DNA from 3 places in the Desulfofundulus luciae genome. Region 1 is predicted to be linked to each of the others. Evidence: riboswitches for the same ligand, from Rfam matches in the RefSeq annotation. Region 1 holds a riboswitch; each other region holds the start of a gene.
The links. Region 1 has a riboswitch for cobalamin ahead of J2Z49_RS14800 (ISLre2 family transposase). Riboswitches for the same ligand answer to the same signal wherever they lie in the genome.
Positions count from the first base shown of each region.

Region 2: it holds a riboswitch for cobalamin, as region 1 does, so the genes downstream of both, J2Z49_RS09870 (carbon-nitrogen hydrolase family protein) here and J2Z49_RS14800 (ISLre2 family transposase) in region 1, are expected to answer to the same signal.
Region 3: it holds a riboswitch for cobalamin, as region 1 does, so the genes downstream of both, cbiD (cobalt-precorrin-5B (C(1))-methyltransferase CbiD) here and J2Z49_RS14800 (ISLre2 family transposase) in region 1, are expected to answer to the same signal.

Region 1 is NZ_JAUSUX010000002.1:105,026-110,426, forward strand. Features, by position in the region: gene J2Z49_RS01975 (TetR/AcrR family transcriptional regulator) at 1-534, opposite strand, end outside; cobalamin riboswitch at 882-1,162, shown strand; partial or broken gene J2Z49_RS14800 (ISLre2 family transposase) at 1,626-1,775, shown strand; gene J2Z49_RS01985 (diguanylate cyclase) at 2,001-3,980, shown strand; gene J2Z49_RS01990 (methyl-accepting chemotaxis protein) at 4,216-5,401, shown strand, end outside.
Region 2 is NZ_JAUSUX010000015.1:43,200-48,600, reverse strand. Features, by position in the region: gene cobN (cobaltochelatase subunit CobN) at 1-1,005, opposite strand, end outside; gene J2Z49_RS09870 (carbon-nitrogen hydrolase family protein) at 1,025-2,734, opposite strand; cobalamin riboswitch at 2,874-3,155, opposite strand; gene J2Z49_RS09865 (MarR family transcriptional regulator) at 3,461-3,928, shown strand; gene J2Z49_RS09860 (hypothetical protein) at 3,885-4,118, shown strand; gene J2Z49_RS09855 (ABC transporter permease) at 4,133-4,717, shown strand; gene J2Z49_RS09850 (ABC transporter permease) at 4,720-5,401, opposite strand, start outside.
Region 3 is NZ_JAUSUX010000027.1:10,281-15,681, forward strand. Features, by position in the region: gene cbiT (precorrin-6Y C5,15-methyltransferase (decarboxylating) subunit CbiT) at 1-374, opposite strand, end outside; gene cbiE (precorrin-6y C5,15-methyltransferase (decarboxylating) subunit CbiE) at 331-993, opposite strand; gene cbiD (cobalt-precorrin-5B (C(1))-methyltransferase CbiD) at 975-2,078, opposite strand; cobalamin riboswitch at 2,207-2,480, opposite strand; gene J2Z49_RS12640 (ATP-binding protein) at 2,484-3,224, opposite strand; gene J2Z49_RS12645 (DnaD domain-containing protein) at 3,244-4,020, opposite strand; gene J2Z49_RS12650 (histidinol-phosphatase) at 4,089-4,940, opposite strand; gene J2Z49_RS12655 (cysteine hydrolase family protein) at 4,940-5,401, opposite strand, start outside.

The DNA.
Region 1 (5,401 bases):
AAAAAGAAAGGCATTGCTTATACTGTCAAGGGCCAGGGCCAGGTAATACGGGTCAAGCGGGCGGAAAATCTTCTTTTGAATGCCTTTTTCAAAAACAGCAGCCAGCTTCTGGATTAGCTGGTCATAGAAACTGCGCAGCTCAGTTTCTAACCCCCTCCTGACGTTAAAGCTCACGCCGGCACCCGACACTGAAAAGTAAAGCCGCACCGACAGGATGTTTTCCATAAAAAGTTTACATTTTGTTTTTAGAAAGTTTTTTACCCTGGCATATTCGTCCCCCTTTTCTTCCAGCGCTTTCGATAACGCAGAATAAAACAGCATTGCCGTCTGCATTAAAATCTCTTTATACAGCTCCTCCTTATTTTTGAAGAACTTGTAAAGAGTGCCCACGGCAAATTCTGCCCGTGCGGCTATTTCGTGCATGGAAACGTTATGATAACCCTTTTGCGAGAATAACTCCAGCGCAGCCTGCAGGATTTCCGCCCGGCGCTGCAGTTGTTCCCGCTCTCTTCTGGAAAGTTTATCCTTTTTCATTGTAGCCTCCAGGTAAATATGTAATTAAAAGTAAATATGTATGAAGCTGGCATCACAAAATAAACTTTAGATTCACTGTATAGCATTATGATTTTTTTGTCAAGCGCTACCCGGGAGGAGCTGGCCAGGGGGCAGCCATTCCGGTTGGACCAACTGCCGTCCGGGCACCCGGCGATGGGTGGGAGGGGTCAGAAAAGAAAGGTCCCGGGAAGGGCGGGTGAAATTGTCACCCGGGTGATGATTCCGGTACGGGGGAACCGGTGTAGATACCTGCTGAATCTTGACGCGGATTTTATACGAAAATATCGAATCTGGACAACATATGCCTGCTGTGTTATAATTTAGGCAATTAAATAAAGTGAACGGGTGCTCCCTGCCGCAAAAGGCAAGGATAGAGGGAAGTCAGTGAAAATCTGACGCGGGGCCGCCACTGTGAATGGGGAGTCCGCCACACAAAACCACTGGCCCAAACTAACTGGTGAGCTGTTACATCCAATGGCACGCTTGTTCAGCACTGAATGATGTAACAGCAGGGTTCAATCGTTGTCATCGGTAAGTGCCGGGCTGGGAAGGCGTGGTGGGGCAGTGATCCATGAGCCAGGAAACCTGCCCGTTCCTTTTCACCGCTTGTACCTACGGTCCATGGGGAGGTGAAAGAACTTAAGTAGTATGCTTTTACCCCTGCACCCGGACATGCAGGGGTTTTTAGTGTTTTAAAAATGCCAGATTGCAGGAATAGGTGCTTTATCCTGAGGGATAAGGCTTAAAGGGGTGATATGGTCCACTGTCTGGGGAGCCCCTTCAACTTATTTAAAGAAGCTTTGGGTGACTTGAGGGGGCCATGACCTGAGGACAGCAGAGGGCATGCCTATTCCACTCCTCATTATCTGTACGGGGGGAGCGGTGGAGCATGTCCTTTTTGTGTTCACGCAGTTACATTACCCCCCGGCACCAGGTTGGGGGGTTTTCTTTGTGCTGGTTGGGCGGGCCGAATACCCCGGATTTTGGTCGTAATGGCAAAGGGGGAGCTTAGCAAATATGTTTTTTGCTGGCCGGTGGAACACCGGAAGTTGAGGGAATTGGCGCAATTAAAGCCAGTGGAAAAACAAAAAGCCGAGGATGTGGAAAAGTGGCTGCAGGCGTTTTTACCGGCATTAAAGGGTCCTTTTGCGGACCGGCGGTGGATTAAGTATGTTTTACGGGAACTTGCCCGGCCCAATCTTTCTACCCTTATTTGCTAGCTTGTTTCCTGGTAAGCTCAAGAGGACCTAAAAGGCGGCGCAGTTAAGGGAGCCTTGGCGGCCGCGAACCCCGCAGGTGGCTCAATAGACTCCGGCAATATTTAAGCGCCTGACCGGCCAGAGGAAGGCAAATCCCTATCCCCCAAAGGGGTTTTAACCGCTCCCGGATGGATTTGGCAGTAATTTTGGTGAGCGGTGGACAGGTATAGGAAGGTGACACTTACCGTGTCCGTGTTAAAAATGCCTTATGATGAAAAATTGCTAAGTTCATTAGAATCAATCATTACCGGCGACCCGATTGCGGATACTCTTTACCTGGCTCTAAAACATAAATACTATTCAGTTTACTGTCATTGTGTAAATGTATCCTGTTGTACCTACCTTTTGGCTACTAAAATGGGCTTGCCGGAACAAGAGTGTTTGCGTTTAACTCTAGGTGCATTACTCCATGACATAGGCAAAATTAACATATCGCCAAAGATTTTATACAAACCTGGCAAACTAAATAAAGAAGAATGGTCTGTAATTAAAAGGCATCCTGTTAATGGCATTAATTTACTGAATGATTCCAAGCTTTTCCATATGGTTGCTGATGCTATTCGTTATCACCACGAAAGGTACGATGGCAGTGGATATTTAGAGGGGTTGTCCGGGGAAGATATACCGTTGTCTGCAAGAATCGTCAGCATCGGTGATTGTTTTGACGCCCTGGTATCTTTCCGGCCCTATAAAAAAATATTAAGTTTTGAAGAAGCAATTGAAGAACTAATAAAAAGCAAAAACACTCATCTGGACGGTCGATTGGTAGATATGTTTATATCCATAGCGCCAGATTTTTATAAACATCATTATCATCCTACGTACTTTCCCCTTAGCGTAGAAAACAGTAACAAAAACTACAGCAAATTTATTATTAACGAAGATAGTGAACTCGAAATTAATTGGGAAGAAATTTTAGATCAGTTGCCTGATATAGGAATAATATTGATAGACAGGGATGATCGTATCCTCTTTTGCAACAATTTTGCAGCAAAATTAAGAGATGTAGAACCGGGTGAATTGATAGGCAAAACCATAATTGATATACAACGCCCCCACAGAAGAATAGTGGTTAAAGAAAAGCTTGCCAAAGTCAAAAGTGGCCAGGCAAATGGGTGGGAGCGGTTAATGGCAAGAAAAGGCAGATACATTGAAAATAAATATATAAAAATAGCAGATGAAAAAGGTTGCTACAGTGGGATGCTAATGCTGACAATGGATGTTACTCAAAGAGAAAAGCTTCTTAGAATGCTGCTAATTAATCTGGAAAAATTAAGTATTCTAGCCCAAGCAAACATATTTTTGAAGAAAGTATTTGATCTGGAAGATACATTAAACAACACTGCAGCCTTAATTAGTAAGGTTTTGACGCTCGAGAAATTATGGCTCGTTATTATGAGAAATGGAGAAATAAATTGCTTTCAGGAAGGAGAACAGCCCCTCAATGATAACCAGCGAGAAGAACTCATTAAAAAATGTGAAAAATTGGTACAAAACGGCCTCCAAGAGGTAATAATAGAAAAATGGGCGGGAAGCAAGAGAATTTTTATATTTTTAGAATCAGGGGATGAATTTAAAGGTTTTTTGGTTGTCGAAACAAAAGGTACTGTGCATATAGGGCAACAGGAACAAGACCTGCTTAAAGTGATTGGAAACTATGTAGCATATGCGATAAAAAATTATTATTTATATCGCGAGTTGGAAAATTTGGCAATGAAAGATCAATTAACGAGAGTCTACAATAGGCAGTACTTAAACCTCATAAAGAACAATTTAAATGTGCAAAGCAAGTTTGCTCTTATAGTGGTGGATATAGATCGTTTGAAGTATATCAATGATAACTTTGGGCATCAAATGGGTGACTTGATTATTAAGGGTACGGCAGATATTTTAAAACAATCCATCAGGCAAAGCGATTGGATTATAAGGATGGGTGGTGATGAATTCTTAATAATAGTCACTGACTGCAATGAGGCAGAAGTGCTAAAAATAATCAACCGCATAAAAGGTAAAGTAGCTGCTTGGGAACATCCCATTGCTGGCTTGAGCTTATCTGTAAGTGTGGGATATGCTATGTCCAAGCGCGGGCTGAGCTTTGATGAGATTTTTACTCTAGCGGATAACAATATGTATGAGCAAAAAAGAGGTTATACCAGGCTTTTTTAGGATTAATTACTGAGGACAAGCGCCGGGGCGAGGGGACGGCCCTGATCTGGTGTGTGGAAAATTTGTCTTTTGTAGGGGAGGGCAATTCCTTGTGAGCATCTGGAGGATTTTTTCGGGAAGGAGTAGCGGTTTGATTTGATAACCCTCAACTGTAGGGAATTCCTGGGTCGACGAAATTCCTTGGAAAGGAGTCTGATTGGCGGTGGGCAGGCTTACAGATAGTTTTTCGTCCACGATGTCTAAGCTGATAGTAGCCTTTACAACGATTGCTTTGCTTCTTCTTTTTCTGGGAGGGTCACATTTCTATTTTCTGGCAAAGATCAACGCCCTGGATCGGGAGGTGGAGCACGCGGACCAGGTTGTGATGGAGACTCATGCATTACAACTGTCTGTTGCGGACCTTTTAATGCCCCCACACGATTACTTGATTACCGGCTCCCTTGAAGAACGCGAAAATTTTAAAGTATTGCGGACTGAAACCGAAAATATACTGGCACGACTCCAGAGTTTGGATCCGGATTCTACTGCTGATATTTCACTAATTGAACAGGATTTACAAGCAATTTGCGAAACTGCGGAAGCACTTTTGGGTTTAAGGGATCCGGTAGGTAACAAAGATGTGGGCCACCTAATGGAAGAGATGGACGCTAAAGAGCAGAAGCTGATAAATGACATGTCCCGGTTTTTGACGCACGCTTCTGAGGTTAAACAAAATGCCAGTCTAACAAAATTCAGAACTGTGAGAGCGATTAGATTCTGGGAGATATTACTGCTAGGTGTGGTATTAATTCTTGTACTAATTATAGCTATATATTCCAAGCGTAATATCGGCATGCCACTTTTAAAATTGCAAACGGTAATTAATCAGGTGGCGTCTGGTGACCTTACTGGCGGCAGCTTGCTGGCTAATACGCGTGATGAATTCGGCAGTTTAGCGAGGGCGGTTAATCAGATGATTCAGAATCTAAAGGATATCGCTTACAGGCTGACCGGAAAGGCGCGGGAACTGACGGAGCAGATGCTGCAGATCAGCAGCGGCACGGAGCAGACAGCTAGTGCGGCGACCAGTGCTGCTTCGTCTGTCAGCAAGGTCGCGGCTTTAGCGGAACAGGTTTCGTCTGCCATCCAGAACCTTTCAGACACGGCCACGCAGACGGTGCAGCATGCGCGGGCGGGACAGGAGGGCCTGGATAAGGTGGTGGCGCAGATGGCCGCGATCCAGCAGGCGACCCGGAACATGGTGACGGCGATGGAACGGCTCGGGAAGAAGTCGGGGGAGATCGGCGCGGTCGTCGAATTGATCACCCAGATTGCCGACCAAACGAACCTGTTGGCGCTCAACGCGGCGATTGAGTCGGCGCGGGCCGGCGAGCAGGGGAAAGGCTTTGCGGTAGTGGCTGAAGAGGTTCGACGGCTGGCGG
Region 2 (5,401 bases), on a different contig from region 1:
ATCTCTTTCCAATTCCTCCCGGGTGGCCACCGGCACGGTAATCAGATCGCCGTCAAACTCCGGCAGGGCCACGCTCATAACCACGTCCAGCGGGCCGAGACCCTGCTGGCTGTTTTCCCATTCGCTACGGGACGCTACGGAAAGGATGGCTTTGATTAAGGGCACACCCAGGCGCAGGTAGAGATCCTTTTCTTCAACCCGGCTGAAGGTTGGCGTGGCCATGGTTTGGGCAAACATGAGAGTGTTTACCACCACATCCACCAGCGGCCGGCCCTGGCGACTGAAGTAATTTTCCACCACCCAGGCTATCCCCCGGCTACCCAGCTCATCGTTTCTGGTTGCATACAGGAATACCGGCAGGGCTACACCACCCTGGTTTTCTATTTGATTGATCAGCTCGTCCACAAAATCGGTGTTGCCGGCTACCCGGTAACTCTGGTAGAAAAGAATGCCCACCACGGGTTTACCTTCCTTTAGTTTTTCCTCAAGAAGAGCCGCCGCCTGGGCCTCACTCTGACACCCCGGGTAGTATAATCCTTCCCAGGGAAGGGGTTTGGGCTCCGGCACAGGGTAAAACTTGCCCAAATAACGGTTAATTGACCAGATGAGTAAATTTTTGAGGTTCTCTTCCCCGCCGTAACTAACATATAACCGGACAAGCCGGTAATCTTCTTCAGAAAGGTTGCTCAAGCCCAGGAGCGCCCGGGTATCATCCCCCACCGAAGGCAGAACGGCCAGAGGTATGGCCTGTTCTCTGGCAAGAGCCGTTACCCGGTCAAAAGAGGGTAAGGAGTCAGGCCCACCCATCAGGTGCAGGATCACCAGGTGGCAGCAGTGAACCGTATCCAGTAACTCTGCTTCCTTTTCCGGGCCGGTTAAATCCCGCTTTGCGTATGCCAGAACCTCCACCAGCGGACCGTATTCCCGGTGCACGCTCCTGACGGCATTACTGAGGCTGCCCAATTCACCCTCAATGGCCGTGTAAAACAATATTCTAAGCTTCATCCCATTCTCGCCCCTCTTCTTAAAAAAGTTTGTAATGTGTCAGGAGGAGGTCATAATCCACCTTTTCCAGGAACTTCTTCTGCCTGGTTTCCTGCGGGTTTAAAAGCATAATGTTGATCCTGTCCTCATTGACAGGAGACACCAGCCGCACGCGCCTTTCAGAGTACCGGGAATAACTGTAAATTAAGCTGCCGCCCAGGGCACAAAAAGAACCACTGGACCCCCACTGGTTGGCCACCACCAGGTGCATTTGTTCGGCTATCCTGGCTTCCCAGATAAACTGGCTTTTTTCATCATTCCAGAGGGCGGGAACGCAGAGCACATCCACCCCCTGTTTGGCCAGACTCTCCAGGCTTTCCGGGAAAAACAGGTCATGCCCCAGTAAAATGCCCACCCTGCCAAAGGGGAGGTCAAAAAAGCAAAAATCTTCCTGCCCGGGGCGAGCCCATTCCCTGTCGGAGGGACTTAAGTGTATCTTTCTGTATTTTCCAAGCAATCCCGCCGGACCGATCAACACGGCAGTGTTAAACAGTTGACTGTCTTCCCTTTCTAACACCCCCATCACCACATACAGGTCCAGCTTTTCTGCCCTCCGGATAACAGCCCCGGTAACAGGGCCGGGAACCGGTTCGGCCAGTTCTTCTGCCTGTGCTGGTTGAGATATGGCCCCTGTTACAGCAAGTTCCGGAAAAACAACCAGGTCGAGCTTCATCCCCCTGCGGGCAGCCAGGTCTGCGGCCTGGTCCAGGAATGACAAAATGCGCCGGATATTTCTCACCGGCTCTCCAGCCTGTGGAGCAAACTGAACAGTGGCTACGGCAAACTCCTTTCCTGCGGACAACCCCAGCAGCGCCTCCGGTTCAAATTGGGAAAAGGTATCCAGCGTTATACCGGCATAGAATTCCGGTCGCCTGTCGCCCAGCAGGACACCGGCCCCGGGGGTAAAAAATCTCCCGTTTTTTAATGGCAACGTGCCATAAAGGATGGTGTCATTAGCAGACTGTACTTCCTTTAAAACGCTACCGTCGGGGCCAATGATGAACGATTGTGACGCATTACAGTTCATGCTTTTATCCTGACCCGTACGGTTACAGGCCAGTACATAAACTCCGTTTTCCAGAGCCCGGGCACGCCAGAAAACTTCCGGCGGGTAGTGATGGGGCGGCCAGTTGGCCGGGATCAGCAGCACCCGGGCACCTTTCAGGGCAGCCATTCGCGCCGCCTTGTACCAGTATGTGTCGGCACAGATGAGCACACCCACTCTACCAAAGCAGGTTTCTGCCACCAGCACGGGCAGGTTACCCCTGGCCGCCCAGAGATTTTCCTTAAAGGCAGGGGCCAGCTTACGGTGCTGACCCATTACCCGGCCGTCCGGGCCAATGAGCACTGCGGTGTTATAATAAATCCCCGATTTTAAATCCACTTCCGGCAGCCCCAGGCAAATGTAGACCCCGTACCGGCGGGCCAGGGCGCCGAACAATTCTGTGGTCGGGCCGGGAACGGTCTCCACAAAGGGGGAAATGTCCCTTCTGCTTTCAAAGGTATAACCCGTGGTGGCCAACTCGGGGTTTATAATGATCCGGGCACCGCCGGCAGCAGCCTCTTCATTTAAGGCCAGCAACCGCCGCAGGTTATGTTCCTTATTTTTCCACTTGATGGCTGCATGGATTAAAGCCACCCTGACTTCTTCCGGCATCTTTAACACCTCATCAAGAAACTCCTTTTCCACCCGGAAATTTCCGACCGTCCGGCCAGATATAATGCCGGGGTTCCTCCTGGCAATTAAAAACGGGCAATCAAAAACCCCCGCTACGCATAAAGCGGGGGTAGGGAAAATCAGACCTACCACATCCCTATCCGCGTAGGCAGCATGGTGAAAAAACGGGGCAGGTCTCCTGGCTCGGGTTCATCGGAACTCCACGTCTTCCCATCCAGCACTCACCAATGAACCGTAACATCCAATGGCACGCTTGACAAATAATGAAAACATAGCTTAAGGTTTCATCAATATCATCGGTGAGTGCTGGACAGTGACATTATGTGGGTTCCTTCCCCCTCACAGTGGCGGGACCGCGCCGGATTTGCACCGGCTTCCCTTTTCAGCCTGGCCCCCATCAGAGAAGCAGGACACCCCGTCCACATTATTTAACTGTTAAAAACACAAAAGGTCTTTCCCATTCCGGGGCAGACCTTCGTGGCCAGCATTTCCATTCATACCGGAATTATTTAAAATGAAAATTTCTACTTTGGGATGACTTCTATATCCAACGACCAAATCCTCCTTTAGAAAAAAATTTTTTCGGAGAAGGTTACTATTCAGTCCACCTCATGCAATCCCTGCATGCAGGCCGTCCTTCTTCAAAGATAGTATAACCGACTTTACGCCCCAAATGTGAAATACATTGATCATCAAATTTTTTGATGGTATATTTTAGTTGGGAAGACAGGTGATGTGATGAATAATAACGAGCAGTTGCTCACTGAAAAAATTGCCGATGCAATCTGGCAAATCTGGCGTTGCTGGCGTTTGACGTCCCACCCGGTAAAACAGGGTAAGATTACACCCGAGCAGTACTGGGTTTTGCACATCCTGCACCGGTTTGGGCCACAGCGGATCAAAGACATTGCCGTGCGCATGGGTACCGGCTCAAGCTCGGTGACCATCACTGTCAAGCGACTGGAGCGCATCCTGCTTACCACTCACTATATGGAAGAGGCCGATACAGTCTGTAATCGAATTGGCATACTTAATCGTGGCGAAATGGTGGTTACCGGTACGCCGGCAGAATTAAAGGCAATGACGGGTAACCCCGGTGCTTCCATGGATGATGTATTTACTTATTTTACCGGTAATTTTTTGGATGCAGGGGGAGATTTTCGTGGAATCAGACAGGTTCGCCACATCAGTCGCCGCCTCGGTTGAACCGGCGGCAAAATCAGGCAGCACAGTGCTGCAGGCACTAACAGACATGCTGGTCATCGTCGAAATGGAACTGCGCAAGCTGCGCCACGAACCGACCGAGCTGTTCACCCGGGCCGTGCAGCCTGTGCTCTGGCTGCTGATTTTCGGCCAGGCTTTCAGCAAGGTACGCGATTTGACACAGGCGGGGTAACTTACCAGACTTATATGACCCCCGGCATTCTCTCGCAGTCGGTGATGTTTACAGCCATCTTCTTTGGTCTTTCGACTATCTGGGAAAGAGATATGGGTATACTGCAAAAGTTTCTGGCCATGCCCATACCCCGGGTGGCGCTGGTGCTGGGCAAAGCTCTGGCAGCCGGAGTGCGTGCCTTAAGCCAGGTAACCATTATTTTTCTGCTTGCGTCCATAACCGGCATACCCCTGCACTGGCACCCGGCCCTCCTGTCAGCAGCCGCCGGTGTGGTCATACTGGGAGCCGTATTTTTTGCCACCCTGTCCATGATTATTGCAGCCATTGTTAAAACCCGTGAACGTTTCATGGGTATCGGCCAGTTAATCACCATGCCCTTGTTTTTTGCTTCCAACGCGCTGTATCCCATCTCCATCATGCCCGACTGGCTGCGCGTGGTGGCATCGGTCAACCCGCTAAGCTATATGGTGGACTTCCTGCGTGGCGCCCTTGTTACCGGCCAATTGACCAGCTGGCAGGCGGACGTAGGAGTTTTGCTGGTAGCCTGCACTCTGGCTACAGCAGTGGGCACATACCTTTATCCCAGGGTAGTCGCTTGATCTTATCCATCCAACATTTTCAGCCTGAGCCAGCCCAGGGTAAATAAAACAGCACTCCATCCTCCCAGCACCGCCGCCAGCCACCAGTTGAAGCCGTTCCCGGTCAGGGTGGTGCGCAACAGTTCTGCCGCCGGGGTAAGGGGGAAAAACCATACCACGTGCTGCAAGAATCCGGGCAGGCGCTCCACGGGGATCAGGGTACCACTTAAAAAGGTGACGGGGACAAGGATAAATTCACTGACCAGGGCCTGGTCGTCTAAGGAGCGCAGGCACAGGCCGATGAGCACGCCAAAAGTCCCGAAGCAAAGGGAGGCCAGCAGCATCGTCCCGAAAAAAGGCCAGTTTAGCTTTAAACCAGGGACGAGCAGGAACACCGTTATCAGAACAATCAGGCCGGCTAAAAGGCCACGCATGGCGCCGGCCAGGGTGTAGCCCAGGCAAATGGAAAAATTGCTCACCGGGGCCAGACGGTAGGCTTCAAAACTCTGCCAGTACAGGCGCGTATAGAACATACGTATCGTTACCGAGGTCACCCCGTTATTGAACAAAGCCAGGGCCACCACGCCCGGCACCAAAAAGTCCAAATAGCTCATCCCTCCGGGCATGATCATCTGCAGCCGCCGCCCCACCCCGAATCCAAAGGAGAGCAAAAAGAGCATGGGGGAGAGCATGTAGGTAGCCAGG
Region 3 (5,401 bases), on a different contig from region 1:
ATCTCCCCTAACTGGCCGCCCGAGCCGCCGATAAATACCCGGTGGGGGGGCGGGAGCTGGAGCAGTGCCTCAGGGGCACGGCCTTCCACCACCTGGATGTTCTTCTGGGCAAAGCGACGCATGTTTTCCCGGATCAGCTCCAGTGCCGCGGGCTTTTGCTCTACGGCATAAACGATGCCGTCACCGATTAGCCGGGCTGCTTCGATGGCAATGGAGCCGGTGCCACTGCCAATATCCCACACCACCTGGCCCGGTCCCAGCCGGGCCTTGGCCAGGGTGACGGCGCGAATTTCTTCCTTGGTCATGGGGATACTCCCCCGGATAAACAGGTCATCGGGAATCCCCGGAGTCACATAGGGCCAAGCTTTTTTCATCAATGATCACCATAACGCAATTATTTTGCCCGGAAAAGTCCCGGCGGGCCAGTTCACCGGGTGTGGTTTCCAGGATTTCCTCCTCTGGATAACCCAGGTTACAACAACAAAAAACTTTTCGATCAGCTATTTCCGCCTTCACGAGCAGGCTGGCGATGTGGTTGGGTGGAGCTCCCGGGCCGGTGAGGAGGGCTATCTTCCCCTGGTAGCGCACCAGATTAACCAGGTCCTCGACGGGCCTTCCGTGAGCACTCAAGATCAGCGCATCATGCCAGGGCATGGCCAGGCGGGCAAAGGCCAGTTGCACCGAACTGATTCCGGGGATGACCTCCAATTCCTCCGGGGTGAAATATTGGCGCAGGTAATTCAAAATTCCATACAGTCCAGGATCACCTGAAGCTAAAACGGCTACCTTTTCCTCCCGGTGTGAGCGGATGAAATCCACCATGGCCGCAAGATTATTTTTAATTACAAAAGTTTTCTGTTCCTCCCGGGCCAGATAGGACAGGTGGCGCTGGCCGCCTACCAGTACCCGGGCGCTGGCCAAAGCTCTTTGAGCGGCAGGGGTGAGATAATCCAGGTTGCCCGGTCCTACGCCAATTACCTTAATTCGCGGCATCCCAGCGCCCTCCCGATTTCCCGTGCCTGACGGTCCCAACCGAGGATTTTGCCATCCAGGGTCAAAAAGACTGTTCCCACCTTTAAACGGTGGTGGACGTACTCCATGGCCCGCTGGCTGGCCCGGCAGGCCAGTTGGTGGTAAACAGACAGGAAATTGTGTTCCGTCAGCAACTCTACCACACTTTCAATGGTGCTGGCTTCCATAATGCGTGCGATGAGGCCCCTGTCTGCACCCATCAGGGCGGCGTGACTGGCCAGGGTTTCCCGCCGGGCGTCGGCAACCCGGCTGTGGGTATGAAAAATGCCGGCAGCCACCTTTAAAAGCTTTCCGTGGTGCCCCCAGAGCAAAACGCCGGAAAAGCCTTTTTCCACACAGTTTTCCAGCATAAAACCTACGAAATTGCTCATTTCCACCACAGCTTCGGCCGGGAATCCGTATCTATCCACCGCTGTCTGGATTCCCAATCGTCCCGGGGTAAGAACCACCTGATCAAAGCCTGCTGCCCTGGCCATATCCAGAAGGGGCAGCAGGGAATCCTTAAACGCTTCCTCGGACATGGGCCGGACTATGCCTGTGGTTCCCAGTATGGATATCCCCCCCACAATTCCCAGACGGGGGTTCAGGGTGCGCCTGGCTACCAATTCCCCCCCGGGTACGCTGATCATTAGTTCCACTCCCCATCCGGGAGGGAGAACGCCGGCCACAGCCTCCTTAATCATTTGCCGGGGAACGGGGTTAATGGCCGGTTCGCCTACGGCCACCGCCAGCCCCGGTTTGGTTACCCGCCCTACTCCAGGCCCCCCGTACAGGCGAATTCCCTCTGGGGCGGGGCGGGCTTCGACCACAACGGGCAGACCATGAGTAACGTCGGGATCATCCCCTCCGTCTTTAATCACCACTGCCCTGGTACCGCCAGGTATTGCCTCTACCTGGTGAATGGGCACCGTTAAGGGCTGGCCCATGGGGTTGACCAAAGTAACCTGATCAGGTTTTATACCGTGAAAAAGCAACTCCGTGGCAGCCCGGGCAGCCGCAGCGGCACAGGCTCCTGTCGTAATCCCGTTTCGTAAAGGCTTAGCCACCTTGTTTCCCCCTGAAAAAAACACGCCCGGCAAAAGTAGGGGCGTGTGGAGAGTCTTTACGCCTGCTATCTTTCGCGCGAAGATAGAAAGGCCTGCCACTGGCTTTTTGCCCTTTGGTAAAGGACATGTTCCAGTGAAAGGGGCAGGCAGGTCTCCTGGCTTCCGGATCTTTGGATGCCCGCGCCTTCCCGGTCCAGCACTCACCAGTGACATCGTTAAACCGTGTCGTTATGAACAAGCGTCCCATTGGATGTAGCAGCTCATCAGTGAGTGCTAGGCCAGTGGCACCTTGCGGGTTCCTCCCCGGTTACAGTGGCGGGACCGCGCCGGCTTAAGCAGGTCCACCTGCTCCCCGGTCTTCCCTATTATCCCCCGTTGGGGACCTGCCCCGCACATATTTAGTTTTTAACCTTCCCGGAGCCTTTCCCTGCGCTGGACCATGCGAATGTCATCTTCAACCGGTAACCGGTAAGGCCAGCACATCTGGCAAATGCGGGAAGTGGTTCTTTCTCCCAAATACTCGCCTAAATCTTCCAGGCTGATGTTGGTGGTAATGATTACGGGGAGACGATGGTTGACGCGGTAATTTAAGATCGAATAAAGTTTATTTTTGGTCCATTCGGTATAATTATGGGCTCCCAGATCGTCTAAAAACAAAAGGGGCACTTCCCTTGCCGCATCCAGGAGATCCTTTTCCGAATAATCTGCACCCTGGCGGTTCTGGTCATAAGTTGAACGCAGGCGATCTAGCAAGTCCGGTACAACCACAAACAATAACAGCACTTCGGTTTCCAACAGGGCGTTGGCTATGCAGGCGGCCAGGAATGTTTTTCCACTGCCCACGGGGCCGGTAATCAACAGACCATCGATATGCCGGTCGTTCTTAAAATTACGAACGAAGTCTTGCGCCGCCTGAAAGGTGCGCCGGGCCGATTCGTAATAAGTGATTTTGCGTTCCGGATCTACCCGCAATCGCGAATAATACTTAAAGTTAAATTTGTCAAAGGTGTGGTTACGTAAACCTTCCGGTAACCCTGCTTCTTTAAAACGGTTAACCAGGGCCCTCTGCTTGTTACACGGGCAGGGAACGGCCACGTTGTTTTTGATCACCACACCCCGATCCTCACATACAGGACAGGCCTTCACTGGCCGGCATCCTTTCTAATTAACTGAGGTATAGCGTTTTCAAAAGTGCTTTCTTCCGTTCATCCACCTTTGAGGGGGGCTGTTTACCTGAACGCCGTTTCTTAAATTGTGCGTCATAGGCGTTTATTTCCTCAACGGTACGCAGGTTGTTCTTCTTCCATTCCAGAATAATACTATCAATATACTTGAAATTATGCTTGCCCATCAGGACGGCCCGGCGTAAAGCTTCCAAGACCAGCGTGGGATCCAGTTCCTCGGTCCACTGGCGGATCTGTTCGACCTCCATGGGGGAAACAGGCCGACCGAATTCCTGTTCAAAGGCCCGGATGAGCAGGGCAAATTCTTGCGCCTTTGTCTCTAAAGGCCTTTTTTCCAGCAGGCTGCGGGTACGTTCAATTTCCTTGACCCTGATGCTGGCCCAGATCTCCGAGAGCTTTTCTAACAGCGGTTCAAAGTCATATCCACTGAGGATCTGATCTTTACTTTCGTCATAATACTGCGTTACGGCCAGCACTTCCTTTTCTATTAACCTGTTCAGGTTTTGTTGCACCCGGGTTACATCCTGGGCCGTGCATGCCGCCAGGGTGGAGGCGGAAGGAAACAGGTTCTTTTCCTCTACCTGCAACCGGAGAAGCTGAATGAGAAGAATCATTTCTTCGTCGTTTATATCAAGGTGACGGTACAACCGGAGTAAAAGATTCGGGATGGCGGTAGTGCCCTGGAGCAACAGGTCGGCACCAAAGGCAGCGGTAATGTTTCCCTCCCTGTATCTTTTCACCGTTCTGCCATTCATCATGCTCTTCCTCCCCCGCTTAGTGAATATTTTATGGTAAGGGAGGAAGTTTGTCCAGGCAAAAAAAACCGTTAGAGGGGGCAAGGTTGACGAGAAATAAATGTATACACCGCGAGCCCCATTTCTTCTAACATTAATACCGCCTGGTCTGTATACGCTCCCAGATCAGAAAGCCGGTGGGCATCGGAGCCCACGGTGAATATTTTAACGCCACATTCCCGGGCCTGTAAGAGGATTTCCCGGCTGGGATGAAATTCGGTCAGTCCCCGCCGCAGGCTGGAGGTATTTACTTCCAGACCCATATTTCGCCGTGCCATTTCCTTAAGAATCGGTTCGACCATTCCTTTATGGGCATTTCCCAGGGTTGTACCCAGGAGGCGTTCTCCGTGGCGTCGATAAAGATCCAGGTGACCGATACAGTCAAAGAGGTTGCTTTCCACGGCTTCCTTTAAGACTTGAAAATATTCACCGCACGCCTCTTCCGCAGTATGGGAGGAGAAGTAGATCCGGCTTTCCTCCCAGGATGATATGGATTGGTGTTCAAGGCAATGGATGGAACCCAGTACATAATCAAAGGGATAATTATTTAAGATTTTTTCAATGGTTTTCTCACAGCCCCGTTCATAGCCAACTTCTAGACCAGCTTTTATTTTCAGTTTCCGGTTATGCAGTTGGCTACGGGCTTCCTCGATGTCCTGGAAATAATGATCAAGCCAGCCTAAATCCTCCATGGGGTGAAGCTTTCCTTTCACCCGCACGAACCAGTCCAACCGGCGCCGTACCGGGTCCACTTCCAGGTGGGGGGTGAAACAAATCTCCCTCAACCCCAGTTTAAGGGCCTGCTGGCAGTACTCCAGGATGCTATAATCTTCGGCGTCTATGGAATAGCCGGGGTGGATATGGTAGTCCAGAAGGAGTTTCATTAAATGATCTCCGCTCCCAGAACCGTTTCCATTTGTTTTAGCGCCCACCGGTGAGCTTCCTCATCGAAGCTGGCCACCCCTTTGGTATATACCACTGTCCGGTAATCCCGGTTGCGCAGTTCTTCCACCGTATACAGGACGCAGATATTGGTACAAACCCCCACGACGTGGACTACAGCCGGATTGAGATCTTCCAGGATTTTGTTTAAATTAGTACGGAAAAAGCCGCTGAAACGGGTTTTAGGCACCTTGATGGCAAAGGGGTATTCCTCCACCATTGAAGCAAGCTCATCGATGAGCCCTGCTCCCGGGGTGCCGTAAACGCAGTGGACGGGGAAACGGGAGAATTCCGGATCTTCGGGGTCATGGGCATCCATGACAAAGATTACCGGCTCCTTTTGGGCCATAAATTCTTTTACCTTTTCCGCTACAAAGGGTACAATCCCCCTGCCTTTTTCGCC